DNA from 4 places in the Actinomadura coerulea genome. Region 1 is predicted to be linked to each of the others. Evidence: predicted binding sites of a transcription regulator. Region 1 holds the regulator's gene; each other region holds the start of a gene.

The links. The regulator HrcA, encoded in region 1, represses chaperone genes, less so after heat shock. The targets are predictions, from matches to a motif close to TTGGCACTCTCNNNNNGAGAGTGCCAA.
Region 2: groL (chaperonin GroEL) is a predicted target of HrcA. The motif match lies at 3,475-3,501, and genes of this name have one in related genera.
Region 3: BKA00_RS34105 (FmdB family zinc ribbon protein) is a predicted target of HrcA. The motif match lies at 5,229-5,255, and genes of this name have one in related genera.
Region 4: groES (co-chaperone GroES) is a predicted target of HrcA. The motif match lies at 5,248-5,274, and genes of this name have one in related genera.

What each region holds. Positions count from the first base shown of each region.
Region 1 covers NZ_JACHMQ010000001.1:380,142-387,792, forward strand. Annotated here, with positions in the region: gene BKA00_RS01780 (hypothetical protein) at 1-503, opposite strand, end outside; gene BKA00_RS01785 (hypothetical protein) at 616-1,500, opposite strand; gene BKA00_RS01790 (antitoxin YezG family protein) at 1,671-2,111, shown strand; gene hemW (radical SAM family heme chaperone HemW) at 2,165-3,373, shown strand; gene BKA00_RS01800 (DUF3097 domain-containing protein) at 3,386-4,198, opposite strand; gene hrcA (heat-inducible transcriptional repressor HrcA) at 4,402-5,412, shown strand; gene dnaJ (molecular chaperone DnaJ) at 5,413-6,546, shown strand; gene BKA00_RS01815 (16S rRNA (uracil(1498)-N(3))-methyltransferase) at 6,653-7,384, shown strand; gene BKA00_RS01820 (hypothetical protein) at 7,400-7,651, opposite strand, start outside.
Region 2 covers NZ_JACHMQ010000001.1:7,130,196-7,137,846, reverse strand. Annotated here, with positions in the region: gene BKA00_RS33205 (hypothetical protein) at 306-662, opposite strand; gene BKA00_RS39480 (phospholipid scramblase-related protein) at 725-1,315, opposite strand; gene groL (chaperonin GroEL) at 1,715-3,343, opposite strand; gene BKA00_RS33190 (hypothetical protein) at 4,238-5,218, opposite strand; gene BKA00_RS33185 (MoaD/ThiS family protein) at 5,517-5,795, opposite strand; gene thrC (threonine synthase) at 5,811-7,055, opposite strand; SAM riboswitch class I at 7,072-7,212, opposite strand; gene BKA00_RS33175 (cation diffusion facilitator family transporter) at 7,308-7,651, opposite strand, start outside.
Region 3 covers NZ_JACHMQ010000001.1:7,334,969-7,342,619, forward strand. Annotated here, with positions in the region: gene BKA00_RS34080 (D-alanyl-D-alanine carboxypeptidase family protein) at 1-160, shown strand, start outside; gene mscL (large conductance mechanosensitive channel protein MscL) at 177-596, opposite strand; gene cpaB (Flp pilus assembly protein CpaB) at 743-1,357, opposite strand; gene BKA00_RS34095 (S-methyl-5'-thioadenosine phosphorylase) at 1,354-2,181, opposite strand; gene BKA00_RS34100 (MMPL family transporter) at 2,301-4,427, opposite strand; gene BKA00_RS34105 (FmdB family zinc ribbon protein) at 4,826-5,191, opposite strand; gene BKA00_RS34110 (potassium/proton antiporter) at 5,383-6,867, opposite strand; gene BKA00_RS34115 (NAD(P)-dependent oxidoreductase) at 6,971-7,651, opposite strand, start outside.
Region 4 covers NZ_JACHMQ010000001.1:5,174,472-5,182,122, forward strand. Annotated here, with positions in the region: gene guaB (IMP dehydrogenase) at 1-597, opposite strand, end outside; gene BKA00_RS23660 (DUF5319 domain-containing protein) at 858-1,247, shown strand; gene BKA00_RS23665 (hypothetical protein) at 1,284-2,165, opposite strand; gene BKA00_RS23670 (sigma-70 family RNA polymerase sigma factor) at 2,162-2,812, opposite strand; gene groL (chaperonin GroEL) at 3,101-4,729, opposite strand; gene groES (co-chaperone GroES) at 4,815-5,123, opposite strand; gene BKA00_RS23685 (class I SAM-dependent methyltransferase) at 5,390-6,643, shown strand; gene BKA00_RS23690 (hypothetical protein) at 7,326-7,651, shown strand, end outside.

The DNA of each region.
Region 1 (7,651 bases):
TGGTAGGGGTCGCCGAACGGCCAGCCGGTCCGCCCGACGACGACGGGCGCGTGCCGCAGGGCGAGGGCGTCCGCCTCCGGCATGCGGACCGCGGTGCGCCGGAGCGTCACCCGCCGTGCGGCGGGCGCGCTGCCCTTGGCGAACCGCAGCGTCACCTTGTGGCGTCCCTTCCCGACGTGTCCGAGCCCGAGGCTGCGGGGGACGGGGTCGGACGACGGGACGACGAGGTCGGTCACATGGCTCCCGTCGACGGCGATCGACACGACGGCCGACTCGGCGCCCTCGCGGACCCAGGAGACGCCCGGGGCGGACGCGGTGAAGGAGATCACCGCCTCCCCGTCCCGGCGGGCGGTGAACGGCAGCGACCGGGCGGGGCCGCCGCGGTGGACGTTGATCGTGCCGGGCGGCCCGGCGGCGTGGGCGGGGGCGGTGAGGGCGAGGGGAGCTCCGGCGAGGGCTGCGCCGGTCACGGCGAGCACGGCATGGCGCGCGCGGCTTCTCATGATCGGGGAACCTAGGCGGCCGCGGTTGCGTTCCGGTGACGGCACGGTCCCCCGTGGGTGTCGGCTCCGTGTGCGCCGGGGGACCGGCGCCCGTCGGGAGGCTCCGCGCGCGTCAGGAACCGGCCCACAGCGGCGACAGCCCCGCCGGCACCCCGAGGGACACGCCGGTGAACCGCTCCGCCTCGTCCGCCCCGTCGGGCGCGTGGAGGGTCAGCCCGGAGGCCGCCAGCCGGACGGAGCGGCCGCGCCTGACGATCTCGTGGTCGAGCTCCCGCAGCAGCGCGACGACGTCGCCGGCGGGCTCGTCGAGCAGGTCGACGCCGTCGAGCCGGAAGCGCATCTCGGGGTTGCCGCTCCAGCCGGGCGCCCGCGTCCCGCAGATCTGCGCGAGCCGCTCGACGCCGTCCTCGCTCCGGCCGGTGGACAGCGCCAGCGTCCCGCGCCCCACCCGGACGCTGCGGTGCCCGGCCCACCCGCACAGGAACGACGACTTCGGCGGGAGGGTGCCGCAGCGCTCGGCGACCGCGGCGAGGGTCGTCCAGGCGTCCGCGGCGCGCGTGGAGAACAGCAGGCTGGCGTCCGGCAGCAGCGCCCCGCGCCCCGGCTCCAGCGTGACCACGAACGGCGGCACCCGGCCGGGGAACCGCGCGGGATCGGGCTCCCGGAGGGTGACGATGCCCTCCCACTCGACGGGCTCCGCCACCGCGAACCAGGTGACCGCGGCCTCGACGCCGAACTCGCGGAACGTCGCGTCGGTCAGCCGCTCGGCGACCGCGTCCCGCAGCCCGTCGGCCGTCTCGGCGAGCCTGCGGCGCCACCACGCCGGCTCCGGGTCGGACCGGCCGCGCGGGGACCAGCGCGTCCCCGCGCCGGCGAAGTCCGAGCGCCGCTCGGCGCCCGCGTCGTCCACCAGCACCCAGTGCCAGCCGTCCGGCTCGCCGCGCAGCAGCACCCGGGCGGGAACGCGTCCCCGGCCGGTCGCACCCTCATTTCGCATCCGGACGACCTTATCCGTATTCGTTGCGGCTCCTCAGGCGGTCGGCGGCGCAAGTCGCGCCGGTCGGCCGCGACACGGCGGCGGCTGCTTGGCATGGGCGCCGATGGCGGTACGGTCGGACGGGTACGGTGCCTTGATCAACCGAACCCGGCCGACCTCGCGGAGGCAGCGTGACCCACCCCGACCAGGTTCTGCGTTCCGAGAAGGAGCGGGAGACGGTGAACGGCGCCGTGCGCGCGCTGCGCTCGGCCGCCCCCGCGGGCTGGCAGCGGCTCGACTTCGAGTTCCGCGCGACGGTCGGCATCGACAGCGCCTCCTTCGAGGTCGAGGGCCCGGGCGGCGGCCGCCGGACGGCCCTGCCCCCGGGCCAGGCCGTCGGGAAGATGGACGAGCTGCGCCGCGTCATGTACCGGTCCGGCAAGGGCGCCTGGTTCACCGCGCGCCTCCAGGTCGAGCGCTCCGGCCATTTCAGCGCCGAGTTCGACTACGACGGCGAGCCCGAGTTCACCCCGCCGCTGGCCCCGTCCGCGTACGTCCAGGACCTCGACCGCTTCCCCCGCGCGGCCGAGCACATCCCCGACTGGCTCCGCGACAAGCTCGGGGAGGCCTGACCGGCCGGGGAAGCCCGGTCGAAGCAGGCGGCGGAGGGGGGCAGACTTGGAAGGTGCCCTCGACGCTTCCTGATGGCGATCCCGTACCGTCCGACGGTGCGCTGCCCGCTCATGCCCTGGACGGCCTCGGAAAGCGCCCGTTCGCGTTCTACGTGCACGTGCCCTTCTGCGTGACCCGGTGCGGGTACTGCGACTTCAACACCTACACGGCGACGGAGCTGGGGCCTGGGGCGAGCCGCGACTCCTACGCCGACACCGCGGTCCACGAGGTCCGCATGGCCCGGCGAGTGCTCGGGGACGTGGACCTGCCCGTGGAGACCGTCTTCGTGGGCGGCGGCACGCCGACCCTCCTCTCACCGGACGATCTGGGCCGCGTCCTTTCCGCCATCGACGCCGAGTTCGGGCTCGCCCCGGGCGCGGAGGTCACCACCGAGGCGAATCCCGAGTCGGTGGACGAGGCCTACATCGCCAAGCTCCGCGAAGCGGGCTTCACGCGCGTCTCCTACGGCATGCAGAGCGCGCGCGAGCACGTCCTGGCGGTCCTGGAGCGCGCGCACACGCCCGGACGCGTCCCGCAGGTCGTCGAGTGGACGCGCAAGGCGGGCTTCGAGCACATCAACCTCGACCTCATCTACGGAACGCCGGGGGAGACCGACGACGACTGGAGAGGCTCCCTGGAGGCGGCCCTGGCGGCAGAGCCCGACCACGTGTCCGCCTACGCGCTCATCGTCGAGGAGGGCACCCGCCTGGCGGCGCAGGTGAGGCGCGGCGAACTGACCGCCCCCGACGACGACGCCATGGCCGACCGCTACCTGATCGCCGACGAGCTGCTCAGCGGCCACGGCCTGCACTGGTACGAGATCTCCAACTGGGCCGCCGACCCGCGCGCCGCCTGCCGGCACAACATGCTCTATTGGACGGGCGCCGACTGGTGGGGCGTCGGCCCCGGCGCCCACAGCCACGTGGGCGGCACCCGCTGGTGGAACGTCAAGCACCCCGCCGCCTACGCCGCCCGCCTCGCCGAGGGCACCACCCCCGCCCACGCCCGGGAGATCCTCACCGACGAGGACCGGCACATCGAACGCGTCATGCTCGAACTGCGTCTGGCCCAGGGCTGCCCTGCCCACCTCCTGGACGGCGAGGCCGCCCGCGGAGCGATAGCCGACGGCCTGATCGAGCCCGCCCCCTACGAACAGGGCCGAGCCGTCCTCACCCTCAAGGGCCGCCTCCTGGCCGACGCGGTGGTCCGAGCCCTCACCTGACCTCCCCCTGGGCTAGCCGGTCACGAAGTCGATGAGTTCTTCCACGCGGCCGAGGAGGGCGGGTTCCAGGTCGGTGTAGGTGTTCACCGAGCCGAGGATGCGTTTCCAGGCGGCGCCCGTGTCGTCGCCCCAGCCGAGTTCGGCGATCACGCCTTCCTTCCAGGGGATGCCGCGGGGGACGCGGGGCCAGGCGCGGATGCCGACGGCGGCGGGCTTGACGGCCTCCCAGATGTCGATGAACGGGTGGCCGGCGACGAGGACGTACGGCGAGGTGACCTGGGCGGCGATCCGCGACTCCTTGGACCCCTCCACGAGGTGGTCGACCAGGACGCCGAGGCGCCGTCCCTCCTCGGGGGCGAACTCCTCGACGATGGCGGGCAGGTCGTCCACGCCTTCGAGGTACTCGACGACGACGCCCTCGACGCGCAGGTCGTGGCCCCAGATCCTCTCGACCAGCTCGGCGTCGTGGAGGCCCTCCACGTAGATGCGGCTCTCCTTGGCGACCTGCGCCCGCAGGCCCTGGACGGCGATCGAGCCCGAGGCCGAACGCGCCGGGCCCGCGGGCGCGGCGGCCGGCCGGACGAGGGTGACCGGCTTCCCGTCGATGAGGAACCCGGACCTGGTCAGCGGGAACACCCGGCGCTTGCCGAACCGGTCCTCCAGGGTGACGCCGAACTTGTCGCAGCCGACCACGGCGCCGCAGAAACCGCTGCCGGGATCCTCGGCGACCAGGCCGGGCTCGGCGGGCACCTCGGGGATCTGGCCTTTGCGGGGCCTGCGCCAGTCGCCGCCGAGCACGTCGTTTCCGTAGTTCTTACTCCGCACAGATCCGCACATTAACCGGGCGGGACGCCCGCGCCGCGGCGCCCCGTGTTCCTCGGCGTGGCGCCTGTTCCGCGGCCGGATAGGATCACGCAGCCATACGGAGAGTGCTGGGCGCTCCAGCCGAGCCTTCCGGGCCGTAGACTTGGCACTCGAAAGCAAGGAGTGCCAGTAGCACGGACCGGCCGGACGAAGGAGGTGACATCGTGCTGGACGACCGGAAACTAGCGGTCCTGCGCGCCATCGTCGAGGACTACGTCTCCACCAACGAGCCGGTGGGCTCCAAGGCGCTGGCCGACCGGCACAACCTCGGTGTGTCGCCCGCGACCATCCGCAACGACATGGCGGTGCTGGAGGAGCAGGGCTACATCGCCCAGCCCCACACCAGCGCCGGGCGCGTCCCCACCGACAAGGGCTACCGGCTGTTCGTCGACCGGCTGTCCACGATCAAGCCGCTGTCGGTCGCCGAGCGCCGCGCCATCGAGACGTTCCTGACGGGGGCCTACGACCTCGACGACGTCGTCGGCCGGACGGTGCGGCTGCTCGCGCAGCTGACCCGGCAGGTCGCGGTGGTGCAGTACCCGTCGCTGACCCGCTCGGCGGTGCGGCACGTGGAGCTGGTCCCGGTGGCGGAGGGGCGGCTGCTGCTCGTCCTGATCACCAACACCGGCCGGGTCGAGCAGCGCGTCATCGAGACCGGGCAGATCTCCGAGGAATCGATCGGCCACCTGCGGGCGTTGCTGAACACGTGCCTGGACGGGCTCGGCTTCGGCGATGTCCCGGCGGCCGTGGCGGACCTGCCCGACAAGGTGGGCCCGGACGAGCGGCCGGTCGCGGCGGCGGTCCTGTCGGTCCTGCTGGAGACGCTCGTCGAGAAGCACGAGGAGAAGATCGTTTTCGCCGGCGCGGCCAACCTCGCCGCCGTGGACTTCTCGCAGAGCCTGCGGGAGGTGCTGGTGGCGCTCGAGGAGCAGGTGGTCCTCATGCGGCTGCTCGGCGAGACCGGCGACTCCTCTACAGTTACGGTGCGGATCGGCACCGAGAACCCCGACCTGGGGCTCAAGTCGACCTCGGTCGTCGCCGCCGACTACGGGGTGGGCGACCTCACTCTGGCCCGGCTGGGAGTGCTCGGGCCGACACGCATGGATTACCCCAGCACGATGGGAGCGGTACGGGCAGTGGCACGCTACGTGGGACAGATCCTGGCGGGGTCGTAAGTGGCGAACGACTACTACGCGACCCTGGGCGTCCGGCGGGACGCCAGCGCCGACGAGGTCAAGAAGGCCTACCGCCGGCTCGCGCGGGAGCTCCACCCGGACGTCAACCCGGATCCGGAGACCCAGGAGCGGTTCAAGGAGATCACCCAGGCCTACGAGGTGCTCTCCGACCCCAAGAAGCGCGAGATGTACGACCTCGGCGCGGACCCGTTCGCGTCCGCGGGCGGAGCGGGCGCCGGCGGGTTCGGCGGCGCCGGGTTCCCGTTCAGCGACATCATGGACGCCTTCTTCGGCACGGCGACCTCGCGGGGCCCCCGGTCGCGCGCCCGGCGCGGCCGCAACGCGACGCTGCGGGTCGAGCTCGACCTCGCCGAGACCGCGTTCGGCACCACCCGGGAGCTGTCCATCGACACGGCGGTCGCCTGCACGACCTGCGAGGGGTCGGGCTGCGCGCCCGGCACCCACCCGGACACGTGCGAGACCTGCCACGGCCGCGGCGAGGTGCAGCAGGTCCAGCGCTCGTTCCTCGGCCAGGTCATGACGGCCCGGCCGTGCCCGGCGTGCGGCGGCTTCGGCTCGGTGATCCGCAACCCGTGCACCGAGTGCTCCGGCGACGGCCGGGTCCGCACCCGCCGCACCGTCAAGGTCAAGATCCCGGCGGGCGTGGAGAACGGCATCCACATCCAGCTCGCCGGCGAGGGCGAGATCGGCCCGGGCGGCGGCCCGCCCGGCGACCTGTTCCTGGAGATCGTGGAGAAGCCGCACCCGATCTTCGAGCGGGAGGGCGACGACCTGCACTGCACGGTCGAGATCCCGATGACCGCGGCGGCGCTCGGGACCAGCGTCACGATCGAGACGCTGGACGCCGCCGAGAGCGTCGACATCAAGCCCGGCACGCAGTCGGGACAGGTCATCACCCTCTACAACCGGGGCGTCCGGCACCTCAACGAGAGCGGCCGCGGCGATCTGATGATCCACGTCAACGTGGAGACGCCGAACAGGCTCGACGAGGAGCAGGAGGAGCTGCTGCGGCAGCTCGCGGTGCTGCGCGGCGAGGAGCGCCCGCCCGGCAGGTTCGCCCCCGGGCAGCGCGGGGTGTTCTCCCGTCTCAAGGACGTGTTCAACCAGCACTGAAGCGCGGTGGCGGCGGCCTACGAGGAGGGCCGCCGCGGCGATTGAGGAGCACGGTGGCAGCGATGAGCGACGCCGGCCCGGGCCCCGCCTCCCCCGGACGGCGCGGGTGAGCCCGCCGGTCTTTCTCGCCGGGACGGGCGAGCTGGAGCGCGACAGCGTCCTGCTGGACGGGCCCGAGGGCCGGCACGCGGCGGCCGTGCGGCGGCTGCGGCCGGGCGAGCGGGTCGACCTGACCGACGGTGAGGGCCTGCTGGCCGAGTGCGTCGTCACCGCGGCCGACCGGGCGTCCCTCACCCTGGACGTGCTGGCCCGGCACCGGGAACCCCCGCCAGCGCCCCGCCTGGTGGTCGTCCAGGCTCTCCCGAAGGGCGACAGGGGCGAGCTCGCGGTCGAGACCATGACCGAGGTCGGCGTGGACGAGATCGTCCCGTGGTCGGCGTCCCGGTGCGTCACCCGCTGGCGCCCGGAGCGCCGCGACAAGGCCCTCGGGCGCTGGCGCGCGACCGCCCGCGAGGCCGGCAAGCAGGCGCGGCGCGGCCGGCTGCCCGAGGTCGCGGAGCTGGAGTCCACCGAGGACGTCGCCGAGCGGATCGCCCGCGCGTCCCTGGCACTGGTCCTGCACGAGGAGGCCGAGGCGCCGCTGAGCGCCGTCGAGCCGCCCGCGGGGGGCGACATCGTCCTGGTGGTCGGCCCCGAGGGCGGGATCAGCGAGGACGAGCTGGAACGCTTCGGCGCGGCGGGCGGGCGCCCCGCGCGGCTCGGCCCGACCGTCCTGCGCACCTCGACGGCGGGCGTCGCGGCGGCCAGCGTGCTGCTGGCCGCCACCGGCCGCTGGTAGCGCCGGCGAGCCCCGTCACGGGGTGGTGGCGGGGTTCTGCTCGGTCGTCACCGCGGGCTCGCTCGTCTCGGACGGCGTCGGCTGCTCGGTGGGCTTGCTCGGCGGCACGGGCGTCGTGGAGGTGGGCGGGGCCGGCGTCGTGGGCGGCGCCTGCGTCGGGGTCTCGCTCGGGCACGGCGTGGTGGCCGGCGTGGGCGTGGCGGTCGTGCCGGCCGAGGCCCCCGGCGAGGGGATGCGGCACGACGACAGCCCCGGCGTGGAGCTGGT
Region 2 (7,651 bases), 6.8 Mb from region 1:
CCCATCCCGCTCGTGCGGGCGCGACGAAGCCGCGTCAGCTGATCGAGGATGGTTCCCCCGGGCCGGCCGCCGTAAGGCGTCCCGCACTCCCGTGGGGCGAAGTGAACAGTATGCCCAAGCGGGGGGGACGTCAAACCAGGTCGCACGCGCCAATGGCGCCGGCGCGCCCGCGCGGCCCGCCCCGGGGCGCTCCAGCACGCGACCGACCTCGGGTTTCGTCCTGCTTCGCCCCTGCTTGAACCGTCCGAACAACGCATTCGCGCGGTCGAGGTTTCTTTTCGGCAACGCCGGCCGTTCGGCGCGTCTCAGGGCTTGGCGAGATATCCGCCGATGAAGAGCACACCTTCGGCGATCACCCACAGGAGGGCCGCGACGGCGAGGGCCGCGCCCAGGCGGCGGGCCTTGCGCCGGACGACGGGCGTCGACCACGCGGTGACGGCGAGGGCCGCGGCGATGGCGGCGGCGGGTGCCGAGATCCGCACGGCGTCCTCGAACCCGGCCGCGCATCCGGGGTCGCGGCCCTCGTCCTCACCGCAGAAGGCTGCGTCGCCCCACCCGCCGAGAGCCGAGAAGGCCCAGAGGACGGCCAGCGCGCAGTTCGCGATCGTCGGAATCGCCGGCGAGATCCACCAGCCGTTCGGGCGCCCGGACATGGCCTGCACGTCCGGAACGTACCGCGCTCGGCGGGAGCCGGGAACCCCTCCGGCGGGCGTCCGCCGGCCCGTCAGGTGATCTCTTTGGCCTCGTGCAGGTTCATGTCCATGACGATGGCCGTCATGACCGCCATCGTCCGCAGCGGCTCACGGACGGGATCGGAGATCTCCACCGTGTACCGGTCGGCCGTCGTGAGCAGGTGGGTGGCGAGTCCCGCCCACTTCTTGCGGACGTGCGCCACCTTGCCGCCGTCGGCGTCCTTCACCTCGAAGTTGTTGCGCGGCACGTCCACCTCGACCGTGCCGATGAGCGTCCCGTCGTCGTCGTAGATGACGTAGCGGCGCCCGACCCTCTCGGTGACGAAGGAGCCGACGCGCTCCCCGTCCGGCCGGAGGATCTCGGTGTACTCCCGGCCGCTCGGCTTGTCCACGACGTACAGGGGGTCGCCGTCGGGCGTCGTCAGCAGGACGGCCCGGGCGTCGAGGTTCGACTTGCCGGGGAACAGGCCGCGCATGACCGCGGCGTTGCCCTTGTCGTCGGTCGGCGCCGCGATGGCGAGGACGGTCCCGCCATCGTCCAGCACCTTGTACCGCGACTTGGCCAAGGGTCCCCTGCGAGGCTGTTCGACCCTGAGCACCGGGGAGCTGAACACTTCGCTCACGTGTTCTCCTGCCTCGTCGACCGCGTCGGCGGCCGCGTCGGCGACCGCCTCACTGTTCACTTTGCCGGCGCTCACACCCTCCGTGGCGCCCTCCAACCGGCGATCCTGCCAAGCGCCGGGCCCGCAGGGGAAGCACTTTGCGCGCCCGTCTCCGCCCGCCGGAACGGCCGCGCCCGCGCCCGGCTCACTGACCTGCACCGGCGCGGACCGACGTGGGCGGCCGAGAGACATTCTTCTTTCGGACCGGCGTCCCCCGACCATCCCCGCGGCCATCCCCGGCGCCCGTACGGCTCCCTGGGGCGCCGTGTCCCGGACCGGGCGCCGCGGGCAGGGAAAAGGGCGGTCCCCGAAGGAACCGCCCCTTTCACATGCACTCGGAAGTGCGAACCGCGGACCTGCTCAGAAGTCCATGCCGCCGGCGTCGGGCATGCCGCCCGCCGGGGCCGGGTTCTTCTCGGGCTTCTCGGCGATGACGGCCTCGGTTGTCAGGAACAGCGCGGCGATCGACGAGGCGTTCTGCAGCGCGGACCGGGTCACCTTGGCCGGGTCGAGGATCCCCGACTCGAACATGTTGACGTACTCGCCGGTGGCGGCGTTCAGGCCCTCACCCGGGGTCAGGTTGCGGACCCGCTCCACCACGACGCCGCCCTCGAGGCCGGCGTTGACGGCGATCTGCTTCAGCGGCTCCTCGAGAGCGCGCTTGACGATGTTCGCACCGGTGGCCTCGTCGCCCGCAAGCTCCAGCTTGTCGAACGCCTTGGTGCCGGCCTGGAGCAGCGCCACGCCACCGCCGGGGACGATGCCCTCCTCGACCGCGGCCTTGGCGTTGCGGACGGCGTCCTCGATGCGGTGCTTGCGCTCCTTGAGCTCGACCTCCGTCGCGGCGCCGGCCTTGATGACCGCCACACCGCCCGCGAGCTTGGCCAGGCGCTCCTGGAGCTTCTCGCGGTCGTAGTCGGAGTCGGTGTTGTCGATCTCGGTGCGGATCTGGTTGACCCGGCCCGCGATCTCGTTGGCGTCACCGGCGCCGTCCACGATGGTGGTCTCGTCCTTGGTGATGACGACCTTGCGGGCGCGGCCCAGCATCTCGGTCGTGGTGTTCTCCAGCTTGAGACCCACGTCCTCGCTGATGACCTGGCCGCCGGTCAGCGTGGCGATGTCGCCCAGCATGGCCTTGCGGCGGTCGCCGAAGCCCGGCGCCTTCACGGCGACGGACTTGAAGATCCCGCGGATCTTGTTGACGACCAGGGTGGCCAGGGCCTCGCCCTCGACGTCCTCCGCGATGATCAGCAGCGGCTTGCCGGACTGCATGACGCCCTCGAGGACGGGCAGCAGGTCCTTGTTCGCCGACGCCTTGCCCTGAACGATCAGGATGTACGGGTCCTCGAGGACCGCCTCCATCCGCTCGGGGTCGGTCACGAAGTAGTGCGAGATGTAGCCCTTGTCGAAGCGCATCCCCTCGGTCAGCTCGAGCTCCAGACCGAAGGTCTGGCTCTCCTCGACCGTGATGACGCCTTCCTTGCCGACCTTGTCCATCGCCTCGGCGATCATCTCGCCGATCTGCGGGTCGCCCGCGGAGATGGAGGCCGTGGAGGCGATCTGCTCCTTGGTCTCCACGTCCTTGGCGAGCTTGGACAGCTCCTCGCTCACCCGCTCGACGGCGGCCTCGATGCCGCGCTTGAGCGACATCGGGTTCGCGCCGGCGGCCACGTTGCGCAGACCCTCGCGCACCAGCGCCTGGGCCAGCACGGTGGCGGTGGTGGTGCCGTCACCCGCGACGTCGTCGGTCTTCTTGGCTACTTCCTTGACGAGCTCCGCGCCGATCTTCTCCCACGGGTCCTCGAGCTCGATCTCCTTGGCGATCGACACACCGTCGTTGGTGATCGTGGGAGCGCCCCACTTCTTCTCCAGCACGACGTTGCGGCCCTTGGGACCAAGGGTCACCTTCACGGCGTCGGCGAGCTGGTTCATGCCGCGCTCGAGACCGCGGCGGGCCTCCTCGTCGAACGCGATCATCTTTGCAGCCATAGGCTCCAGTCCTCCCGGAACAAGGTGGCTTAGACGGATCGAGCCGACGCCCGCGACGGACGGCCCCGCCGACGACTTCCATTCCGCCGCCGACCTGAGGCCTCATCGCCCCGACCCATGACTGTGTGAAGTTGTCACTCTCCACAGCAGAGTGCCAATGTTTGTTTAGCACTCTACCCCGTCGAGTGCAAGCGCCACACATCCCCGTCGCCCGGTGTCTCCCGCGGCCGCCCAGTCCGCCCTGACCAGGGGCGGGACGTCCAGAAGACCTGTTCACAACCGGCCCATGGGCCACCGCGGGCGGCGCGGGTCGGCCGGAAGTTCCGCCGGTGGCGTAGCGGGCCGGGCGACCGTCAGGACGTGTTCACGAGTCCGCCGCCCCGCCGCCTCCCAGCCGACGGGTGGCGGGCGAGGCGCGGGCGGCGACAACCGGACCGGGGGTACCGGGATCTCACCTCCCAGTGAGGACGGATACCCCTGCGGCCCCGCTTCCGCGCACCGGCGTCCGCCGAGTCGGCGCACCCGGGGGGCCAGCGGCGATCAAGGTCTCACTCTTCGGGCAGGGCCATCGCAAATGTGGACGGCCGGTGCAGAAATGCGTCTGCCCTGTCGGGCGGCCGGGCCCGTACGGTGGTGCGCTCGTCGAGGGGACACCGCATGCGCGCACTTGCGGCGGCGCATATTCGCGAGGGCGTTTGCGGCGGCCCGATGCCCCGGGGTCACCACGGCCCGGTGGGCCGCTTCGTGGAGTGTGGCGAATGGTGAGGATGTTTCTTCGTTCCCGGGCAAAGGGCCACCGCAAACGGGTCCGGACATTGGGCGGCCGCTCCGGCGTCGATGCGTGACCGGGCCGGAGCGGCCTTGGTGCTCGTGTGTTCTGCTAAGAACCGCGGTTCACCGCTTGGTGGACTCCTGCTCGGGGCCCTCGATCGCGTTGATCACGGTGTTGTGCGTCCCGCCGTGGATCCGGTTGGTGATGGGCCCGGTCATCGTCGCGCTGTTGCCGGCGTAGACGTTCGAGCGGGGCGATCCGCTGAGGTTCGTGAAGATCGCGTCGCCCGAGCCGTTCTCGCTGTTGGAGACGGGGCCGTTCTGGCCGACGACCGCCTTCTTGACCGCGTGGACGTTCACCGGCTTGGGGTGGTCCCCCGTGGTGGCCAGCCGCTGCCCGGCCTGAGGAGCGTTGGCGTCGGCCTGCTGCTGCTCCGGAGCGTTCTGCTGAGCCTCCTGCTGCTGAGCCTCCTGCTGCTGAGCCTCCTGCTGCTGGGCCTCCTGCTGCTGAGCCTCCTGCTGCTGGGCCTCCTGCGGGGCGGCCTGCTCGGCACCCTGCTCCGGCGCGGCCTGCTGCGCGTCCTGCTGAGGGGCGGCCTGCTCCGCCTCCTGCTGCGGGGCGTTCTGCTGGGCCTCCTGCTGGGGAGCGGCCTGCTGCTCCCCCTGCTGCGGGGCGGCCTGCTCGGCACCCTGCTCCGGAGCCGCCTGCAGGGACTCCTGCTGCGGAGCGGCCTCCGGGGCCGCCTGCTGCTCCGCGGCCTGGTGCTCGGCCGCCTTGGCGAGGGCGACCTTGGTGGCCTCCTGCTCGGAACCCTCGACATCGGTGACGGCCGTGTTGTGCTTCCCGCCGTGGAGCTTCGTGGTGATGTCACCGGTCTTCACCGGCTTGTTCCCGATCACCGGCGCGGCCTTGGGAGACCGGACGATGTCGGTGTAGATCAGGTCGCCCGGGCCCTTCTCGCTGATGTACGAGGGGCCGTTGTGCCCCACGTAGGCCTTCTCCACCGCGTAGAAGTTGATGTCGGCCATGGCCGAGGGAGCCGCGAGGACGGCCGCTCCCATCGTTATCCCGGTCACGGCCATCGTGCGCAAAATGCGCTTCATGCCTTTCCTCACTCTCGTATGCCGATCGGCGCCCCAGGGAGCGCCACTCCGGATTCAATCTTCCAGGACGCGGCCTGCGAAAAACCCAAGCGACGGGGAGGCGGAGATCAAGATCAAAGCCGCGAAACTGGCGCTCGCTAAAGCTTTTCCCATGTGCGTTTAGCCGGGCGGGCAGAACAGTCACCCAATCCAGCATCCACCGGGGCAATCGCGTTTCTGAGAAGGGGGGAATCGGCCGGTGTGCAAGGAAAAGCCCCGGCACGGTGGACGTGCCGGGGCCTCAGGGACGAGACGGACGTCAGCCGCCCGCCACCGCGGGGATGATCGAGATCTGGGCGCCCTCGGGCGTCGGGGTGTCGAGACCCTCGGCGAAGCGGACGTCCTCGTCACCGACGTAGACGTTCACGAAACGGCGGATCTTGCCCGCGTCGTCCAGGATGCGGGCGGAGATGCCGGAGTAGCTGGCCTCGAGGTCGGCGACGACCGCGCGCAGGGTCGCGCCCTCGGCCTTCACCTCGGACTCGCCCCCGGTGTAGGTCCGCAGGATCGTCGGAATACGGACGGACACGCTGCTCATGCTGCTCCTTCGTTCTCAGGCGATGCCCGCGGCGCGGAACGCCTCCAGGGACGGGGCGATGTTCGCCGACGGCGCGACGACCGGGGCGACGGCGTCCAGGGTCTTCAGGCCGTCCCCGGAGTTGATGATCACGGTCTCGGCGCCCGGGTCGAGGGAGCCCGCCTCGACGAGCTTGCGCAGGGTCGCGACGGTGACGCCGCCGGCCGTCTCGCCGAAGATGCCCTCGGTGCGGGCCAGGAGCCGGATGCCCTCGACGACCTGCTCGTCGGTGACGTCCTCGACGGCGCCGCCGGTGCGGCGGGCCACGTCCAGGACGTAGGGCCCGTCGGCGGGGTTGCCGATGGCGAGGGACTTGGCGATCGTGTCGGGCTTCACCGGGCGGACGACGTCGTGGCCCGCCTTGAACGCGGCGGCGACCGGGTCGCACCCGGCGGCCTGGGCGCCGAAGACGCGGTACGGCTTGTCCTCCACCAGGCCCAGCTTGATCAGCTCCTGGAACGCCTTGTCGATCTTGGTGAGCTGGGAGCCCGACGCGACCGGCACGACGATCTGGTCCGGCAGCCGCCAGCCGAGCTGCTCGGCGATCTCGTAGCCGAGCGTCTTGGAGCCCTCGGCGTAGTAGGGGCGCACGTTGACGTTGACGAAGGCCCAGTCGTCCTGCTCGCCCGCGATCTCGGACGCGAGCCGGTTGACGTCGTCGTAGTTCCCGTCGACCGTCACGAACGTCCCGCCGTACACGGCCGTCGTGATGATCTTCTGGGACTCCAGGTTCGACGGGACGAACACCGCGCTGCGGATCCCGGCGCGGGCCGCCGCGGCGGCGACGGCGTTGGCGAGGTTCCCGGTGGACGGGCAGGCCAGCACCTTGAACCCCAGCTCGCGGGCGGCGGCGAGCGCCACGGCGACGACGCGGTCCTTGAACGAGTGGGTCGGGTTACCGCTGTCGTCCTTCACCCACAGGCTCTGCAGGCCGAGGCTCTCGGCGAGGTTGTCGGCGCGGACGAGACGGGTCAGGCCCGGCTCGGTGTTCGGGGTGTCGGCCACGTTGGGCGGGACGGGCAGCAGGCCGCGGTACCGCCAGATGTTGCGCGGCCCGGACTCGATGGACTCCCGGCTGACGCCGCCGAAGTCGTAGGCGATCTCCAGGGGGCCGAAACACTCTTCACACGCGTAGAAGGGACCGAGGTCCCGGGACGAGCCGCATTCGCGGCAGACGAGAGCGGTAGCCGGTCCGAGGTCTGTGGCAGGCGTGAGTGCCATGAGGGCGAGGCCTTTCTCCCCATCTTCCCTGCGCCACCTTGGTCGCAGGCCGGAGTTGGCACCATCTCCCGGCCGGCCTCGCAGGATCGCGACGCGCCGCAGCCGGGTGGTTGCCGGGGCTTCGCAGGGCCGGTCCCTCCACCCCTCTGGATGAGCAATATGAAGTTGTCGATCATGAGAGCTTTGAGCTCGTATGCGTGACTTTACATGAACTGACCGGATGCCAGACAGGTGGGTCCAGCGAGTGAGACGTTACCCGGCGGAGGTCTTGATCACGCGCTGGGTGGGGTCGAGGAAGACGTGCCGGACGGTGGGGACGCGCTCGCGGAGCCGCCGGTCGATCTCGCCGGCGACGTCCTCGGCCTCGTCGGCGCTGATGTCGTCGGAGAAGTGCACCTTCGCGGCGACGAGGAGCTGCTCGGGGCCGAAGTGCATGGTGAGCAGCTCGTCCACGCCGGTCACCCCGGGCGCGCCGCAGATCTCGGCGCGGATCTCGCGCTGCTCGGCGGGGTCGGCCGCCCGGCCGATGAGCAGCTGCACGCTCTCCCGGCCGATCGAGAACGCGAGGACGACCAGGAGCACGCCGATGAGGGCGG
Region 3 (7,651 bases), 7.0 Mb from region 1:
GCAGGCGCTCGACCTGTGCGGTGGTGTGCAGAGCTCGGGTTCCACCCAGTTCAACTGGATGGAGGCCCACGCCGGGAAGTACGGATGGATCCACCCCGCCTGGGCCTACAGCAACCCCTTCGAGCCCTGGCACTGGGAGTTCGGGACGGAGAACGGCTGAGCCGGGCCGCCCGGCGTCAGCGGGGGGACGGCACCTCGTTGGCGGGGACGACCTCCGCGGTGCAGTAGCGGCAGCGGCGGGCCAGCACCGGGATGTCGCTGAGGCACTGCGGGCACTCGCGCTCGGTGGCCTCCTTGCCGCGGTCCATCCGCTCGATCAGCTTGGTCGTCGGGAGCACGACCAGGAAGTAGACGATCACGGCCGTGATGAAGAACGCGATCGCCGAGGTCACGAAGACCCCGTACGGGAACGTGGTGCCGTCGATGGTGACGGCGAGGCGCGTGTAGTCGGGCTTGCCTCCGAGAAGGGCGATCAACGGGGTGATGAAGGAACTCGCGAAGTCCTTCACGAGCCCGGCGAACGCCGCTCCGACGACGAACGCCACCGCGAGTTCGACAAGGTTCCCGCGGAGGAGGAACTTCTTGAATCCGCTCATGCCGGCTCCAGGTTGGTGGGGGTAGCGCCCCTGGCTGTGAGGGCGCCTGAAACGGCTACGGATCGTAATGAAGTCCTCCCTGTTTAGCCAAGTCGACCCACCTCACCTGCCCGAAGTCGAGGGCGGTGGTCGTCGTCCGCCTGGGGTCAAGGGGCAGTGATCGTCAGGGTCAGGGGTGCTGCGGCGGCGGCCAGGGCGACGGCTTGGGGGCGATCGGTCGCCAGGACGACCAGGGCGCCGTCCTGGGGGCCGTTCTCGTCCGGGGGAGGGATCGCTATGACCGGGACCTCCGACACCACCACGCGGGCGCCGTCCCAGCGGGGGCGGGGGCCGTTCGCGGCGTCGGGCGCGGACGGGACGGTCAGGACGTCCACGCGGTCGCCGGGGCGGACGAGGCGGGCGGCGCCCGCGTCGGCCAGCCGGACCGGTGCGGCGACCGTGCCGGGGCCGTAGCCGCGCAGGAGTCCGGCGCCGACGACGCGGGCGTCGGTGAGGGGTTCGCCGCGGCGCATGGGGCCGGCGAGGACGCGGCCCGCGCCGCCCGCGCGGAGCGCGCCCGACGGGACGGCGGACGGCGGCAGGTCGAGGTGGCGCAGGTCGGCCGTGCCGAGGGGCGTCCCGGCGGGCAGGTCGCGGGCGGCGGCGAGGACGCGGACGGACGGCGGCGGCCCGGGGCGCAGCGCCTGCAGTGCCAGGCCCGCGGCGGCCGCGGCGAACAGTGCCGCCAGCGGCCGCCGCAGGCGGGATAAGCGGGCGCTCACGGCAGCTCCAGGGGGAGCTTGATGCCGTCCAGGACGGTGGCGCAGGCGCAGGTGCGCTGGGCGGGCAGCGCCTTGACGACGTCGGCGACGACGCCGCGGAGCCGGTCGATGTTCTCGCCGAAGACGCGCAGGACCTCCTCCATCGTGACGCCCTCGCCCTCCTCGATGCCCGCGTCGAGGTCGGTCACCAGGCAGAGCGAGGTGTAGCAGAGCGCCAGCTCGCGGGCGAGGACGGCCTCCGGGTGGCCGGTCATCCCGATCAGGGTCCAGCCCTGGGAGGCGAACCACCGGGACTCGGCCCGGGTCGAGAAGCGGGGGCCCTCGATGACGACGAGCGTGCCGCGGTCGACCGGGGGCCACCCCGAGGCCCGCGCGGACTCGACGGCGGCGCGGCGGCCGGTCGGGCAGTACGGGTCGGAGAAGGAGACGTGGACGGCGGCGCCCTGGTCGTAGTAGGTCTGGTCGCGCCCCGACGTCCGGTCGGCGAGCTGGTCGGGGACGGCCAGCGTGCCGGGCCCGAGGTCGGGGGTCAGGGAGCCGACCGCGCACGGGGCCAGCACCTGGCGGACGCCGAGGGACCGCAGCGCCCACAGGTTGGCCCGGTAGGGGATCTTGTGCGGGGGGAAGCGGTGGTCGCGGCCGTGCCGGGGGACGAAGGCGACGCGGCGGCCCGCCAGCTCGCCGATCGCGATGGGGTCGCTGGGCGGGCCGTAGGGGGTGTCGACCCGCACCTCCTCGATGTCGTCGAGGAACGAATAGAAGCCGGAGCCGCCGATGACCCCGATCTCGGCGACGGGCTGGGACGCGGAAGCCTGAGTGGACATGCCGCCGACCCTAGCCACCCGGCCCCCGCCCCCGGCAGGCCGTCCGCCGATTGTGGATAACTCCGCCGCCGCACGACGAAGGGCCCGGCCGGAGCCGGGCCCTTCCGCGTTCCCGGACGTCAGCCGACCGGGTCCAGCACCTTGGCCTGCGCGGCGGGCGCCTCCTTGGCGAGCCGTCCCGGCGTCCAGATCCGCCGTCCGATGTCGTAGGACAGGGCGGGCAGCAGCAGCGACCGGACGACGAGGGTGTCGAGCAGGACGCCGAAGGCGACCGCGAAGCCCATCTCGACCATGAACACCAGCGGCAGTGTGACCATGGAGGCGAACGTGGCCGCGAGGACGAGCCCGGCCGAGGTGATCACACCGCCGGTGACGGTGAGGCCCCGCTGGATGCCGCGCCGCGTGCCGAGGGCCTGCGACTCCTCCCGGACGCGGTGCATCAGGAAGATGTTGTAGTCGACCCCCAGCGCGACCAGGAAGATGAAGGCCAGCAGCGGGAAGCCGGAGTCGGTCCCCTCGAACCCGAAGAGGTGCTCGAAGATGACCGCGCAGGCGCCGAGCGAGGCGAGGAACGACAGCACCACGGTGCCCATCATCAGCAGCGGCGCGACGACGGCGCGCAGCAGCGCGATGAGGATGATCAGCACCACGGCCAGCACGATCGGGATGATGACCTTGTTGTCGCGGGCGGAAGCGCGCTTGATGTCCAGGTACGTCGCGGTCGTCCCGCCGACCTTGGCGTCCGCGGACGGGACGGCGTGCACCGCGGCCCGCAGCCGGTCGATGGTCGCGCGGGCGGCCCCGCTGTCCGCGGCGTCCTTCAGCGTGGCCTCGTACTTGACCAGGCCGCCCGCGGTGGCGGGGGCGCTGACCTCGGCGACGCCGGGCGTCCCGCGCACGGCCTGGGCGATCTGGCCGGACGCCGGGGCCTTGCCGATGACGAGGGCCGGGGAGCCCGAACCGGCGGCGTAGTGCCGTGCGATGACCTCCGAGCCCTTCACCGAGTCGGGCTTGCCGGTGAACTGGCCCGCGTCCGACAGGCCGTCCGCCTTGAGCGAGCCCAGCCCGAGCGTGAGGACGATGAGGCCGAGCATGGTCAGGGCCCAGAGCGCGCGCGGGCGCTTGCCGACCATCCCTGCGACGCGGCTCCAGACGCCGTGCTCGGCCTCGTACGCCTCGGGCTTGAGGTACTTGGCGTCGTAGCGGGGGATCAGCGGCCAGAACAGCCAGCGGCCGCAGATGACCAGGAGGGCGGGCAGGAGGGTCGTCATGGCGGCGAGAGCGGTGAGGACGCCCGCGGCGGCCACGGGTCCCATGCCGGCGGTGGAGTTCATGTCGGCGAGCATCAGGCACAGCAGGCCGACGGCGACGGTGGCGGCGGAGGCGATGACGGCGGGCGCGGCACGGTGCAGCGCGTAGGCCATGGCCTCGTGCCGGTCCTCGTGCCGGTGCAGTTCCTCCCTGTAGCGGGCGACGAGCAGCAGGGCGTAGTCGGTGGCGACACCGAAGACGAGGACGGTGAGGATGCCGGCGCTCTGGCCGTTGACGGTGAGGTCCGCGTACTTGGCGAGCAGGTACACGGTCGACTGGGCGAGCCCCAGGGCGAAGACGGCGCTCAGCACGGGGACGAACCACAGGACGGGGCTGCGGTAGATGAACAGCAGCAGGACGATGACGACGAGGCCGGCGGCCATGAGCAGGAAGCCGTCCAGGCTCTGGAAGACCTCGAACTGGTCGGCGCCGCCGCCGGCGGGGCCGGTGACGTGCGAGGCCAGTCCGGGGGGTCCGCGCTCGGCGAGGTCGCGCGCCTGGTCGACGGCGGCGGTGAGGTCCTCGTCCGTCAGGGGCACGAGGGTCTGCAGGGCCTTGCCGTCCTTCGACGGGAACGGCCCCTGGGCCTGCTGCGCTCCGGGCAGCTTCTGGAACGCGGCGACGTCGGACTGGGCCTTGGCCCTGTCGGCCGCGGTGATCCCGCCGGCCCGCTCGTAGACGATGACGGCGAGCATCGTCTCGTCCTTGCGGAACCGCTCCTGCAGCTCCACGACCTGGGTGGACTCGGCCCCGGCGGGCAGCCAGGACGCCGCGTCGTTCTTCTCGACGTCGCCGAGCTTGCCGGCGAGGGGGCCGAGAGCGGCCAGCAGGACGATCCACAGGGCCAGGACGGCCCATTTGGTGCGCCTTCCGGCGATCAGTCCGGCCAGGCGGTGTGTCCGCGGCCTCGGGGGAGCCGGGCTAGGTGCGCTCATGGTTCCTCTCCTGTGTGCACCGGGCAAATCGAGTTATATCGCGTTCGCGCCAAGAGTCTCTCGTCGATCGAGACATGTCAAGTAATGTCGCGACTTTGAACGGCGTCGCGGAGGGGTAAGACTCTCACTACTAGAGTCTCTCTAAAATAGAGCTAAGTCAAGTCGTGCGACGGGAAGGCCCTGCCGTGCCGGGGATCGCTCCCCGTCTCCTGCCTGTCTCCTCCATGGTCCCGAAAGGCGCGCGGCCGCGCCTCCGGCGTCAGGACGGACCTGAGCTACGTCGTCCGACGCAAACGAAAGCCGCCGCCTACCCCTGAAGGTGTAGGCGACGGCTTTGGACACGGCGAAGACCGGGGGATCGACCCGATCCCCCGGTGCGAGCGGAGATGCCTAGAAGGTCAGGCGACCTTTTCGGAGGACGACGACTTGCCGGTCGACGAGGACGACGACGAGTCGGACGACGACGAGGACGAGCTCGGCTTGGCGGAGTCGCCCGAGGAGCCGCCCGAGTCGCCGGAGGAGCCGTTGGACGATCCGTTGGACGAGCCGTTCGACGAGGCCCCCGCGGTGGAGGACGACTTGCCGGAGCCGCGGCTGTCGGTGCGGTAGAAGCCCGAACCCTTGAAGATGATCCCCGCGGCGGAGAAGACCTTGCGGAGCCTGCCGGTGCACGCCGGGCACTCGGTCAGCGCGTCGTCGCTGAACTTCTGCACGACCTCTAGAGGCTCGCCGCACTCGGTGCAAACGTACTGATACGTCGGCACGGTTCCTCCTCGCTGACTCAGACCGGCGCGAGCCGGACTGGCACTCACTCTAGACGACTGCTAATGGTACCCATGCGTGGAACAGGATTCGCCCCCGGGATGTTCCCGGGCGTCGCGTCGCGGGACCTGGGCGTCCTTCCGGTGCCGCGGGACCCCGGCCCCGCGGCACCAGGGCGCCGCGGGACTCCGGGTCACTGGCCCTTCTCGCCGAACCAGCCCGCCAGCCTGCCCTTGCGGCTGACCGCGCGGAGCCTGCGCTCGGTGGCCTCGCGCACCTCGGCGGTGGTCACGACCAGCAGGGTGTCGCCCGCCTGCAAGGGGGTGGTGGACTCGGGCACGAAGCTCGCCCCGTCCCGCACGACGAGGGTGATGGACGCGCCGGGCGGCAGCCGCAGCTCGAAGATCTCCACGCCGCTCATCAGCGAGTCGCCGGGGATCCGCACCTCCAGCAGGTCGGCGTGCAGCTCCTCCAGCGGCGCGGCCTCGACGTCCAGCTCGCGGGTCTGCTCGTCGCTGGTGAGGCGGCACAGGCGCGAGGCCAGCGGCAGCGTCGGCCCCTGGAGCAGGGTGAACAGCACGACGATGTTGAACACGATCGCGAAGAGCCGGTCGGCGTGCTCCACGTCCGCGACCATCGGGATGGTGGCCAGGACGATCGGGACGGCTCCCCGCAGCCCCGCCCAGGACGCGAACACCTTCTCGCCCCACGACAGGCGGAACCCGATCGTGGAGAGCACGACCGACAGGGGCCGGGCCACCAGCAGCAGGACGAAGCCGATGACGAGCGCCGGCAGGATCTGGCCCGGGAGGTCGCCGGGATCGGCGAGCAGGCCCAGCATCACGAACAGCCCGATCTGCGCGAGCCAGCCGACGCCCTCGGCGAAGCCCCGGGTGGCGGGCCGGTGCGGAAGCCGCGCGTTCCCGAGGACGAGGGCGCTGACGTAGACGGCGAGGAACCCGCTGGCGTGCATCAGGGAGGCGGCCCCGTAGGAGCCGATGGACAGCGACAGCACGGCGATGGGGTAGAGGCCGGACGCGGGGAGCGCGACGCGGCGCAGCGCCTGCGCACCCAGCCAGCCGATCGCGACGCCGACGATGGCGCCCGCGACCAGCTCGTAGACCATGACGCCGAGCAGTTCGGCGAGGTTGGGGGCCGTGGTGTGGGCGCTGAGCGCGACCACGATGATCACGACGGGGGCGTCGTTGAAGCCGGACTCGGCCTCCAGCAGGCCGGTCAGCCGGGACGGCAGGGGCAGCCGCCGCAGCACCGAGAACACCGCGGCCGCGTCGGTGGGGGCGAGCACGGCGGCGAGCAGGAACGCGGGGCGCCACTCCATGCCGACGAGCCACATGGCGGCGAGCGCCACGACGACGATACTGATCAGGGTGCCGAGGGTGGAGACGCTGAGCGCGGCCGGCACCGAGGGCCGCACGCGCCGCCAGCTGGTGGTGACGCCGCCCTCGGCGAGGATGAGCACGAGGGCCGCGAGGCCGAGCGTCTCGGCCAGTTCCGCGTTGTCGAACCGGATGTGGAGGGGGCCGGACTCGCCGATGAGAAGGCCGAGGCCCATGTACGCCAGCAGCGTGGGAAGGCCTGCCTGGTGCGACAGCCGGACCGCGATGATGGCGCTGAGTACGAGCGTGGCCCCGAGGAGTAGCCAGATGTCGAGGTGCACATCCCACCCTTCGGGGTCGTCAAAGTTGATCGTTTAGGAATCCTACAGATTCGCGGACGAATCGCATATTTACGGTTGAGGGACGGCGTGTCCGGGATGGCCGCTATCGCCGGATGACCTGTGGATTAAGCCCGTTCACCACGTTCTGTACGTCTCGTCCCTGAACGACCGCGGTGACGTTGTCGCGGACCATCCCGAGCAGGTTCAGCTGCGACTGGACGGACGCCCCCGCGGCGTGCGGCGACAGCAGGACGTCCTCGCGGGAGCGCAGCGGATGCCCCTCCGGAAGCGGCTCCTGCTCGAACACGTCCAGGGCCGCCCCGGCGAGGCGTCCCGAGTCCAGCGCGGCGAGGACGGCGCCGTCCGGCGCGATGCCCCCGCGCGCCACGTTCACCAGGAGCGCCTTGTCCGGCAGCAGGGCGAGACGCTCCGGACCTATCAGCCCCTTGGTCTCCTCGGTCAGCGGCAGGGCGATGACGAGGATGTCGGACATCGCCATGAGCTCGTCCAGCTCCCGGTACGTCGCCGCCGCCTGGGGACGCCTCCGCCTCGTCCAGTACGACACCGCGCAGCCCAGCGCCGCGAACAGCCGCGCGGCCTCGGCGCCGATCGCGCCGAACCCGACGATGCCGACCCGCTGCGTGTGGATCTCGCGCGGACCGAGCGCCGCCATCTCCATCTGCGGCCATCCGCCCGCGCGGACCGCCCGGTCGCCCCGCGCGAGGTTGCGGCACAGCGCGAACGCCGCGCCGACCGCCCACTCGGCGACCCCGCGCGCGTTGAA
Region 4 (7,651 bases), 4.8 Mb from region 1:
GCCCTTGAGGCGGCCCTCGCCGTCGACGAGCGGGAGCTTCTCCACCTTGTTGCCGGCGAGCAGGCGGAACGCCTCCGCGCGCGAGACGTCCACCGGGGCGGTGATGAGCGGCATCGGCGTCATCACCTCGCGGACGGAACGCGAGAGGTCCGTCTCGAAGCGCATGTCCCGGTTGGTCACGATGCCGACGAGGACGCCGCGCACGTCGGTGACCGGCACGCCGGAGATCCGGTAGCGGGCGCACAGCGCCTCGACGTCGGCGAGCGTGGCGTCCGGCAGGCAGGTCACCGGATTGGTGATCATCCCGGCCTCGGAGCGCTTGACCCGGTCGGCCTCCGCGGCCTGCTCCTCGATCGACATGTTGCGGTGCAGCACGCCGATGCCGCCCTGGCGCGCCATCGCGACCGCGGTGCGGGCCTCGGTCACGGTGTCCATCGCCGCCGAGACGAGCGGGATCCGCAGCGAGATCTCGCGGGTCAGCCGGGTCGTGGTGTCGGCCTCTCCGGGCTGGAGGTCGGAGTACCCCGGCAGCAGGAGCACGTCGTCGAAGGTCAGTCCCTGCGGGAGGAACTTGTCGGACTCGGCGGCGGGGTTCATGACAACCTTCCCGTGGTGGTTGCGGCATCGGGCCAGGTCACAAGGGACCCTGTCCCCATGGTAGGGGCTGGGCCCGCGGCCGGGCGGGCTTTGCGCGCGGCGCTCACGTGGTCTTGGCGACACCCGCGGTCCTGATGACATCTGCCAACACGCCGGGCGGTCCGTCGCATTCCCCTCCGTGCACGCGCGCTTCGGGCCGTTCGCGTGCGGAGGAGGCCGGGGGGTGCACCTGCCGGGGGCTCGCGCAGTAGCGTGGGGGTGTGCACGACGATGCTCCGCTCGACCCGTTCGCCGGAGACCCGGAGGATCCGGCGGCGGCGCTCGGCGACCCGGGCGACGAGACCGCTCCGCTCAGCGTGACGGAGCGGGAGGACGTGCTGGCCGACCTCGCCGACCTGGAGGTCTTCCGGGCCCTGCTGGAGCCGCTCGGGGTCCGCGGCCTCACCGTCGACTGCGGCGACTGCGGAAAGATGCACTACATCGACTGGGAGCTCCTGCACGGCAACCTGCGCCACCTGCTGGACGAGGGCCTCCCCCGCGTGCACGAGCCCGCCCTCTCCCCCGACCCCGTCGACTACGTGAGCTGGGAGTACGCCCGCGGCTACGTCGACGGCGTGATCGACAGCGAAGAGGGGCGCGACGAGAACTGACCCGCGCGCCGCCGGCACGAACGCGGCGGGCGCCCGTCAGTCGTCGAAGCGGCGGTTCTGGTAGTCGAGGGCGCGCTTGCGGGCCATGCGGCGCAGGTCGTCGAAGCGGGGGCGCGGGTCGGCGGCCGGCTGCGCGTCGGGCCTCTCGACCGGCTCGGTGAACATCGTCGGGGCCTCCTGCCTGCGGGTGGGGCGGCGCGGCAGGTGACGGGGGAACGGGCTCTCCAGGCGCCGCCTGAACTGCCGGTTCTCCCCGCGGTCAGGATCGGCGGACGGTGTCCGCGCGGCGGGGCGCCCCTCGTGCGGAGCCGGGCGGGCGGGTGGCCGCGGGCGCTGGTGGGTGCCGGCGTCGGTGTCGGCCGTCTTGTCCGCGTCCTCCGCGACGCCGGACGCGCTCGGCGCCGGGGAGGCGGTGGTGCGCTCGGCGACGCCGCCGCCGGCGGCCGCGACGCCGCTGCTGGCGAGGACGGCGCCGGCCACGCCCAGGGCCACGATGGTGCGCGGGCCGCGGCGGCGCGGGCCGGGCCCCGAGGGGGCCGGCGGGCCGGGGGCCTCCCCGGCCTGGTCGTCGACGTCGACGATCAGCGCGCGCAGGAGCCGCACCGCCGGGTCGCGGTCGTCGGCGCGCCCCTCCTCCGCCTGGTCGCGGTCGTCGTCCCGCGGGGCGGCGCGGCGGGCTTGCGACGCGGCCCCGCCGGGGCCTTCGGCCGGGCCTTCAACGGGGGCGGCGGAACCGGCAGCGTCCCGTGCCGCCAGCGACTCGAAGAGCGCGTCGGTACGGCGCACCGCGGACAGGTCCACGGGCGGGGCGGCGGACGGGCGGGACGGCGGCGCCTGCGCCGGGGCGTCGCCGCGGCGGGCGGGCTCGTCCGGATCCGGGGCGCCCCGCAGGCCGGTGAGGGGGCCGCGCTCCGTCAAGCGATCGACTCCTCTCTGGCCATCGCGCGCAGCCGGGCCAGGGCCCGGTGCTGCGCGACCCGTACCGCCCCCGCGGACATGCCCAGCACATTACCGGTCTCCTCCGCCGACAGGCCCGCGACGACCCGGAGCAGCACCAGCTCGCGCTGGTGCTCGGGCAGCCGGGTGAGCAGGTCGCGGGCGCGCTGCGCCTCGATGTAGCGGACCACCGTCTCCTCGGGGCCCGGGCGGTCGTCCGGACCGTCCGGCAGGTCCTCGGTGGGCACGGCGGCGCGGACCGCGCTGCGCAGCGCGTCCGCGATCTTGTGCGCGGCGATGCCGAAGACGAAGGACGCGAACGGCCGGCCCATGTCCCGGTAGCGGGGCAGGGCCGACAGGACGGCGATGCAGACCTCCTGCGCCACGTCGTCGGCGATGTGGTACTGCCCGGAGACCCGGCCGAGCCGGGCCCGGCAGTACCGGACGATCATGGGCCGCACCTCGGCGATGAGGACCTCGATGGCGCCCGGGTCGCCCTGCACGGCGAGATGGGTCAGCTCCCTGAGGTCGCCGTCGCCCGCGGCGCGCAGCGCCCGCGCCGAACGGGCGGCGTCGCCGGGAGCGGGAGGGGCGGGCCCGTTCGAGGGGTCGGCAGCGCGCGCGGTCATGGTCCCGGCGAAGCATCCCTCGGTCACGTCAAGCATGATGCCCAGCACCCCCGGGCGTGTCTCCACTGTCGTCTACAACGGAATGGTCACAGTGCGAGAGCGAACCTGGAGTTACTACGCGTCGTGGTCATCGCGCTGCCCGACGTGGCGGACCTCTCCGGACGGGAACCCGCTTTCTCGGACGGCGAGGCCGAGTTCCCGGCGGCGGCACAGCGAGACCCCCGCCCGGAACGGACGGGGGTCTCGCCAACGCTTCCCGGACGGGACGAGCCCGCCGGTCGGCCGATCTCAGTGGCCGTGACCGTGGCCGTGGCCGTGTCCGCCGCCGGCGGCCTCGTCGGCCTCCTCCGGCTTCTCGACCACGAGCGCCTCGGTGGTGAGCAGCATGCCCGCGATGGAGGCGGCGTTGGTGACCGCCGAGCGGGTGACCTTCACCGGGTCGATGACGCCCTGGGCGATCAGGTCGCCGTACTCGCCGGTGGCGGCGTTGTAGCCGTGCCCGGCCTGCAGCGCCTCCACCTTGGAGACGACGACGTAGCCCTCCTGGCCGGCGTTCTCGGAGATCCAGCGCAGCGGCTCGGGCAGCGCGCGGCGGACCGCCTCGGCGCCGGTCGCCTCGTCGCCGGACAGGCCGAGGGCGCCGAAGCCCTCCTTGGCGACGTGCACCAGGGCGCTGCCGCCGCCGGAGACGATGCCCTCCTCGATCGCCGCGCGGGTCGCCGAGATGGCGTCCTCCAGGCGGTGCTTCTTCTCCTTCAGCTCCACCTCGGTGGCGGCGCCGACGCGCAGCACGCAGACGCCGCCGGCCAGCTTGGCCAGGCGCTCCTGCAGCTTCTCGCGGTCCCAGTCGGAGTCGCTGTTCTCGATCTCCACCTTGATCTGGTTGATCCGGGCGGAGACCTCGTCGGCGGAGCCCTCGCCGTCGACGATGGTGGTGGCGTCCTTGGTGACGGTGATCCGGCGGGCGCGGCCGAGGTCCTCCAGCCCGATCGAGTCGAGCTTGAGGCCGATCGCCTCGCTGACGACCTGGCCGCCGGTCAGGGTGGCCATGTCGCCGAGCATCGCCTTGCGGCGGTCGCCGAAGCCGGGGGCCTTGACCGCGACGGACAGGAAGGTGCCGCGGATCTTGTTGGCGACCAGCAGCGCCAGCGCCTCGCCCTCGACGTCCTCGGCCACCACGAGCAGCGGCTTCTTGGTCTGGGCGACCTTCTCGGCCAGCGGCAGGAACTCCTGCACGTTGGAGATCTTGCCGTCCACGATCAGCACGTAGGCGTCCTCTAGGACGGCCTCCATGCGCTCGTGGTCGGTGACCATGTGCGGCGACAGGTAGCCCTTGTCGAACTGGAGGCCCTCGGTGAACTCCAGCTCGAGGCCCATCGTGTGGGCCTCCTCGACGGTGATGACGCCGTCCTTGCCGACCTTCTCGAACGCCTCGGCGATCAGCTCGCCGATCTGCGGGTCCTGCGCGGAGATGGTCGCGACGTGCGCGATCTCGCCCTTCTCCTCGACCTCGCGGGCCGACTTCAGCAGCTGGTCGGAGACGTACTGGGCGGCCGCGTCGATGCCCCGCTTGAGGGCGAGCGGCGAGGCGCCGGCCGCCACGTTGCGGGTCCCCTCGCGGACCAGTGCCTGCGCGAGGACGGTCGCCGTGGTGGTGCCGTCGCCCGCGATGTCGTTGGTCTTGGTCGCCACTTCCTTGGCGAGCTGGGCCCCGAGGTTCTCGTAGGGGTCCTCCAGCTCCACCTCGCGGGCGATGGTGACGCCGTCGTTGGTGATCGTCGGCGCGCCGAACTTCTTGTCGATGACGACGTTGCGGCCGCGCGGGCCGATCGTCACCTTGACGGCGTCCGCGAGAGCGTTGACGCCGCGCTCAAGAGCCCGGCGAGCGTCCTCCTCGAACTCCAGGATCTTCGCCATGCGGATACTCCTCTTTCACGCGATCCGCCCCGGCGGGCCGCCCGAAGGCGGCGCCGACCGGGGCGGGTGCATCACGTCTCGGTGATTACTTCTCGATGACCGCGAGCACGTCGCGGGCCGAGAGGACGAGGTACTCCTCGCCGTTGTACTTGACCTCGGTGCCGCCGTACTTGCTGTAGAGCACGACCTCGCCGACCTTGACGTCGACGGGGACGCGCTCGCCCTTGTCGTCGACGCGACCCGGGCCAACGGCAAGGACGGTGCCCTCCTGGGGCTTCTCCTTGGCGGTGTCCGGAATCACCAGGCCCGACGCGGTGGTGGTCTCGGCCTCAAGCGGCTGGACGACGATGCGGTCCTCAAGCGGCTTGAGAACAACCTTGGTGGCGGTCGTCACGATCTGACCTCCCCTTCGATTGGTCCTCGGCCGGCCATGGATGACCGACCAGCACATGTGACAGAAGAGGCGACCCTGGACCGGCCTGCCGTCGCGGGTGCCAGACCGACCTTCGTCGCTGTATTTGGCACTCTACCCTTGAGAGTGCCAGTCGTGAGACTATTCCGTGCCCGTTACCTCGTCAACACGGACACGAACCCGCCCGGCGGCCGTCTCCGGACGTTCACCCGCCGCCTCCAGCGGGCGCTCCCGCTACCTTCCACCCTATGGACATCGCGTCGTTCCGGGCCCTGCGCACCCCCTCCGGTCAGGCGCTCCTCAAGGAGGCGGCCGAGGCGGACGTGAGCGAGGACGGCCTGCTCACCACGGCGTCGCGGCTGCGCGAGCGGCACGATCCCCCGCTCGTGGCCGCCGCGCTGACGCAGGTCCGGTTGCGGCAGAGGGCACGGGCGAAGTTCGGGGCGGACGCCGACCGCATGTACTTCACGCAGGCGGGGCTTGAGCAGTCGACGCGCGCGAGCGTGGCGGCCTACCGCGCCGGAAGGTTCGCGGACCGCCTGCCCGGCGCGCGTGTGCTGGAACTGGGGTGCGGGATAGGCGCCGACCTCATCGCCCGAGCGCGCGCGGGCCTGGCCGGGGACGGTGTGGAACTGGACCCGTTGACCGCCGAGGTGGCCCGCGCCAACGTGGCCGCCTTCGGATTGGACGGTCTCGCCTCTGTCCGGGTCGGGGACGCCACTGAGGAGGACCCGTCCGGGTTCGACGCGGTCTTCGCCGATCCTGGACGGCGCACGGCGCGGGGCCGTGTCTTCGACCCCCGTTCGTATGAGCCGCCGCTCGACGTCGTCCTGTCCATGGCCGGCCGGGTACCCGCGGCCTGCGTGAAGGTCGCGCCCGGCATCCCCCACGAGGCCGTACCGGACGGCGCAGAGGCCGAGTGGGTCTCGGTCGGGGGCGAGGTCAAGGAAGCGGCCCTCTGGCTGGGCGAGCTGGCCGGGGATGTGGGGCGGCGGGCCACCCTCCTGCCGTCCGACACCCATCCCTCGGGATCTGAGCCCTTCTCGGAGACAGAGCCTGAGGTGTCGACCTTGACTCCCCGTGGGCTGGACGCCCCGGACGTACGCCCGTGGGGCCGTTACCTGTACGAACCTGACGGCGCCGTGATCCGGGCCCATCTGGTCGGCGAGGTCGCGGAACTGGTCGGCGGCGGCTTGGCGGACCCCCACATCGCGTACGTCACGTCCGACGAGCTGCGCCCGACCGCCTTCGCCTCCGCCTACGAGGTGGAGGACGTGCTGCCGTTCTCCGTGAAGCGGCTGCGCGCCGAGCTGCGCCGCCGCGAGATCGGCGTGCTGACGGTCAAGAAGCGCGGGTCCGCCGTCGACGTCGACCGGCTCCGCCGCGACCTCGGCTTCGGCGGGCGCCGGGCGGGACGCGGCGCCAGGGAGCTGACCCTCGTGGTGACGCGCGTGGGACGCGATCCCGTCGCGTTGCTGACGCACCCCGTCGCCGGGGCCTGACCGATCGGCCTCCCGGGGCCTCCCCGGCCGGTCGCGGGGGCCTGACCCGCCCGGGGCGGGCCCGTCCGGCAACCCTGCCCAAAGATCTCCCACTCGGCCGCGCAACGCCAAGCGGGACCGGGCGACGCGCCATGGCGGTGCAAATCATCGACGCTTTCCGGCATTGCGCGCACCAGGGATTGCGGCCGCCCGGCAAGGGCGCGGCGCGGCGCGGGAATCGGCGCGCCGAGATCAACCGCCGCGAAAACACCAAGACAGGTTCACCGGCCGGGACGCCCGTCCCCCAAAAGCCCTCCCGAAAAGGCCCGGAAGCCGCCCCTCGGCATCACGCCCGACGCACACGCGTCAGACCGGTGTAGCCGTCCGCGGGGGTCGGGAACTGCCGATGTTGGACGAGATGTACGGACAGAACGGCACCCGGAACGCCGGACCCGTCCCGCACCGCCCGCACTCCCCACCCCATCTATCCCCCCAATAAGGGCAATAGCCGTGAAGCGGGAAGCCAACCATGCATTCGGTGATACCTCGCTATCCCGTCTAGTCGGATAACAGGCGCATTCCGCAGAACTCGCAATCTTCTCTGCTACCCGTTTTGGCCGCGCTCTACACGCACTACAGTGGCCACTCCAGAGATTCATTTGCCGGCGTCATTTCATCGCGCCGGCACACGAAGGAGCATCGGGTGGAAACGAATCACAACTTCCTGCAGACGGGGGGTCAACCGGTCTCGGATCGGATGCGGGAGTTGCTCGCCCGTGCGGCGCAGGACCACGTCTACGAACAGCGCTCACAGGGTCAGGTCCTCGATGAGATCCGCCAGCGCCTGGAAGGCATGGAGTGGCTTCTCCGTGAGGTCCGGGAGCGCGAGCTCAGCGGGCTGACCGGGCAGATCGAGAGCGTCCGCGGGCAGGTCGACGACCTGTCCGGCAAGCCCCCTGAATGGGCCGAGGGCCTGGCCGAGCACATCGAGGCGTTCGGCGAGCGGGTCAAGCCCGTCGCCGAGCTGCC